One region of the Viridibacillus sp. d25.2 genome, then DNA from elsewhere that is predicted to be linked to it. Evidence: riboswitches for the same ligand, from Rfam matches in the RefSeq annotation. Region 1 holds a riboswitch; the other holds the start of a gene.
The links. Region 1 has a riboswitch for FMN ahead of ribD (bifunctional diaminohydroxyphosphoribosylaminopyrimidine deaminase/5-amino-6-(5-phosphoribosylamino)uracil reductase RibD). Riboswitches for the same ligand answer to the same signal wherever they lie in the genome.
Positions count from the first base shown of each region.

Region 1 (2,469 bases):
TAATTGAGTAATGTACATAAAATACTTGAACGAGTTATATAATTACATTAACGGATTCAAAAGGCAAAAAAGTATTTTCAATAGTATGTGAATTATTACTGAAAATAATGTAACTGTCGTTATTACACAAACTTAAAAAATTATGACTGAACGGGAGGGATAAGATGCGAATAGGATACCGTTCAATTTCTGTAATAGTTAACTTATTTCTGGGCTATTTATCTTTTTTTATAGGTGTATTATGGTTCATGACAATAATGTACGCTTCGCATTCTTTCGGATTGAGAGTAGACTCTACTTTCGATGATGGTTTACTAGGAATCTTTTTAATTTTTTCTATCATTGCAACGGCTATTTATATTCCGGCTTGTATTAATTTAAACAGCATAATTAGGCCGAAATTAGAAATGAAAAAATGGAGTTTTATCACTTTTATATCGATAGTTTTTATCCTTGGTTTTTGTATTATTACTTTAACTATACAGTGAACGGTTGTTAGTAAATAAAAAAAGTTGCATTTTTCCGTGATATGTAACAGGCCCATAAAGCCCAATACATCAAGATTTTATGAGTGATTTCATTTTAGTATGTTCTCAAACAATCATATAGAATTAAAAAAACTCTAGTTTTTAAATAACTAAAGTGCTATGGTATTTACATACAATATAATAATCCTTCGGGGTCGGGTGAAATTCCCAATCGACGGTGATGAAGTAAATCTTCTAAGCCCGTGAGCCTTTTTAAGGCAGGATTTGGTGCGAATCCAAAGCCGACAGTATAGTCTGGATGGGAGAAGGATGTAGAGAATATCAAAGTCTTATTAAAAATCTCGTATTTTAATAGGTTTATTTAGTATTGATAATTTCAAATCTCCTATCAAACTCCGTAGTGTACTATGGGGTTTTTTTGATGCCCTAAAGCTAGAATGTATTGTTGTAAAATTTCATAAGTAATATCCTTCGGGGTCGGGTGAAATTCCCAATCGACGGTGATGAAGTGAAGCTTCTAAGCCCGTGAGCCTTTTTGAGGCAGGATTTGGTGTGAGTCCAAAGCCGACAGTATAGTCTGGATGGGAGAAGGATGTAAAGAATATCGAAGTCTTATTAAAAATCTCGTATTTTAATAGGTTTATTTGCTTATGATATTTTGGACAACTCCTATCAAACTCCGTAGAAAACTATGGAGTTTTTTTGCTGTGAAAAATTGAATATGAACGTCCTTCGGGGTCGGGTGAAATTCCCAATCGACGGTGATGGAGTAAAGCTTCTAAGCCCGTGAGCCTTTTTAAGGTAGGATTTGGTGCGAATCCAAAGCCGACAGTATAGTCTGGATGGGAGAAGGACAAATAGATAACACGCAATTCCTTTTGAAAAATAGTATTTCAATAGGTTTATTTAGTAATGCGTTTATCTAAAACTCTCCCAAACTCCCTAATTATATTAGTGAGTTTTTTATTTATTAAAAACGGGAGGTTTATCACAATGCATGATAAGTATTATATGGATTTAGCACTGAAATTAGCGGCAGTTGCCGAAGATCAAACGTCGCCAAATCCGGTAGTTGGAGCAATCATTGTAAAAGAAAATGAAGTGGTCGGTATGGGAGCGCATCTTAAAGCTGGTTCTCCCCATGCGGAGGTGCATGCACTAAAAATGGCCGGAGAAAATGCTATCGACAGTACGATGTATGTCACTTTGGAGCCTTGTAATCATTTTGGTAAAACACCCCCCTGTACGATGGGCATATTAAATGCAGGTGTAAAAAAAGTAGTGATTGGGACACTTGATCCAAATCCTAAAGTAGCAGGAACAGGTGTTGCAAAACTAAAGGAAGCTGGCATTGAGGTTGAAGTAGGTATTGGTGAAGCGGAGGCTTTGAAATTAAATAAAGCCTATATGTATTTTATGAAACAGAATGTGCCCTTTGTCACGTTAAAGCAAGCCATCACATTAGATGGAAAAATTGCTACAATACATGGACGTAACGAAAATATCACAGGTACAGAAGTTCAGCAGGATGTTCATCGTAAAAGAGCGCAATCTGATGCCATCTTAGTTGGAGTTGAAACAGTTTTAAATGACAATCCATTACTTACAAATAGATATGCAAAAAGTAATAAGCAACCGATTCGAATCATTTTGGATACTCATTTAAGAACACCAATGAATGCAAAAGTTGTCATCGATCAAACAGCACCAACGTGGATAGTTGTTGGAAATGAAGTCTCATCTAATCAAATCACAAGCTTTGCACAAGCCAATGTACGTATCATCCAACTTGAAACAAGAACCATCGTAATTCAGGATGTCCTTGAAGAGTTAGCACGACGAAATATTGTCACGCTTTATGTGGAAGGGGGCAACCGTATAAGTTCTAGCTTTGTCAATTCAGGTCTAGTCAATGAAATGATTACTTACATAGCCCCGAGAATAGTAGGTGACCATGATGGAGTTGGCATGTTTGAACATT
Region 1 covers NZ_CM196652.1:2,146,131-2,148,599, forward strand. The annotation lists FMN riboswitch at 669-802, shown strand; FMN riboswitch at 952-1,085, shown strand; FMN riboswitch at 1,213-1,346, shown strand; gene ribD (bifunctional diaminohydroxyphosphoribosylaminopyrimidine deaminase/5-amino-6-(5-phosphoribosylamino)uracil reductase RibD) at 1,482-2,469, shown strand, end outside.

Region 2 (2,469 bases), 1.2 Mb from region 1:
TTTCAATCAAATGGGTAAACAACTCAAACACCACTTAGAAGTGATTAACCAAGAGAAAGAACAGCTATCAAGTATTTTGACATCGATGACAGACGCTGTAATTACGTTTAATCGAGATCGTACCATATTAGTAAGTAATCCACCTGCAGAGCTGTTATTACAAAAATGGTTTATTAATAAGAGTGCCAATAGCGAGAAACCGATTCCTCCTGAAATTTATCATATGCTTGATCATGTTTTAGATTTGGAAGAAGAGCTAGAAGTAGAACTTGAAATTGAGCGATCATACTATGCGATTTCAATTAGTCCATTATACAGTGGCAACTCTGTACGTGGTGCAGTAGCTGTGTTACGAGATAAAACGGAAGAGCATCGTTTAGATAAATTACGTTCAGACTTTATAGCAAATGTCTCGCATGAATTGCGGACGCCAATAGCCATGCTACAAGGCTATAGTGAAGCAATTATGGATGATGTCGTATCAAGTGAAGAAGAGCGGAAAGAGATGATTAAAATCATCTACGATGAATCGCAGCGAATGGGACGTCTAGTAACTGATCTGCTAGACTTAGCTCGTATGGAATCAGGACATATGCGATTATATAAAGATTCTGTTCCTATAACACCTGTTATTGAAAGAATTACACAAAAGTTTGTTCAAGTAGCAAAAGAAAAGCAAGTGAATCTGACATTTAATTCAACAATTGAAGATACACTTTATCTAGAAATGGACGAAGATCGTATAGAGCAAGTATTAACAAACTTAATTGATAATGCCATTCGTCATACACTAGTGGGAGGAAACGTAGAAGTTATTGTTGACCGTCAGCTATCCTTTGCCCGTATTCAAGTAAAAGATAACGGTGCTGGGATTCCAGCCGATGATTTGCAGTATGTATTTGAACGTTTCTATAAAGCAGATAAAGCTAGAACACGTGGCAAGGGTGGTACCGGTTTAGGACTTGCTATTGCCAAAAATATTGTTGAAGCTCATAAGGGTAGAATCACAGTAGAAAGTGAAGTAGATAAAGGCACGACTTTTACATTCTATTTACCAATTGAAAAAATGTAAATTAAATCTAAAAACGCGAATTGTAAGTTAGAAGACTTTACAATTCGTGTTTTTTTGCATATAGTTATAGTGTATTACAATTAAATTATGGTTCATCTTCGGGGCAGGGTGAAATTCCCGATCGGCGGTATTAGAGAACTAAGCAATACTCTTGAGCCCGCGAGCCGCAAGGCAGGATTTGGTTAGATTCCAAAGCCGACAGTATAGTCTGGATGGGAGAAGGTGAAGGTACGGTCGTCTTTTCAATTTGAGTATCAATTAGACGCTTATTTGACTATGCCTAAATTCTCCCTTAAGTACACTTTGTACTTAAGGGTATTTTTTTGCATAGCTACGACTATACCTTTCCTCTTTTTGAAGTGGATCTACAAAAGGAGAGAAAAGTATTATGAAGAACTTGAAATTGCAAAAGATGATTGCAATTGGGATGTTAAGTAGTATTTCTTTCGTATTAATGCTATTTAACTTCCCACTACCGCCGTTTCCGAACTTTTTGGAAGTGGATTTTAGCGATGTACCTGCTCTAATGGCAGCTATTACAATGGGACCTTTAGCAGGTATATTAGTTGAATTATTTAAAAACGTACTAGATTGGATTTTCTCAGGAAGTCCAACAGGTATGCCAGTTGGCCATATCGCAAACTTTACAACAGGAGTTCTATTTATCTTACCTGTGTATTTTGTCTATAAACGACTTTCAAGTGCAGCAGGATTAACTTCTGGGTTTGTAATTGGAACATTATCAATGGCTGTAGGTATGAGTTTACTAAACTATGTGCTATTCCTACCAATGTATACCTACTTTTTAAATATGCCTCCTACAACTGGAGCCGCATTAACGAAAATGATTGTATTAGGAATATTACCTTTTAATATTATAAAAGGATTCATCGTCATGATCATCTTCATGCTACTGTTCAATAGCTTGAGTAAATGGATTGAAAAACAACAAATGCATTATTTAAATTAAACCTTCAACCGATGTCTGTAAAAAGATATCGGTTTTTATGATTGAATAAAAAGGTAATTGATTGTATAATACTGTTAATAAAGCAGAAAATTCAGTACATTAAGCAAGATAATGATACAAAAACAAGGATATATAATCTGGGGTTTTACAATGTTATATATTTTATTCGATATTTCGTTACAAACTTCGATATAAGAAAGGATGTATGTAAATGGCGGAAAGAAAACTATTAAGTGCATTTTTTACATCGATTATTGCTTTCTTTACATTACCCTTGTTATTCATGCAAGCAGAAGAACAATTTCTTCAAAATGCTCTTTCATTGACCGTATATGTTGTTCCTTTGATTTTTACATACGGTTTGTTGGTTTCATATATAGCGGATCGAATAGCCGAGCGTAAAATGAATGTCAGAGGTTACTCGTTA
Region 2 covers NZ_CM196652.1:3,379,353-3,381,821, reverse strand. The annotation lists gene ACZLO7_RS16690 (ATP-binding protein) at 1-1,072, shown strand, start outside; FMN riboswitch at 1,163-1,300, shown strand; gene ACZLO7_RS16685 (ECF transporter S component) at 1,461-2,042, shown strand; gene ACZLO7_RS16680 (hypothetical protein) at 2,254-2,469, shown strand, end outside.
Region 2: another riboswitch for FMN. It lies ahead of ACZLO7_RS16685 (ECF transporter S component); the one in region 1 lies ahead of ribD (bifunctional diaminohydroxyphosphoribosylaminopyrimidine deaminase/5-amino-6-(5-phosphoribosylamino)uracil reductase RibD).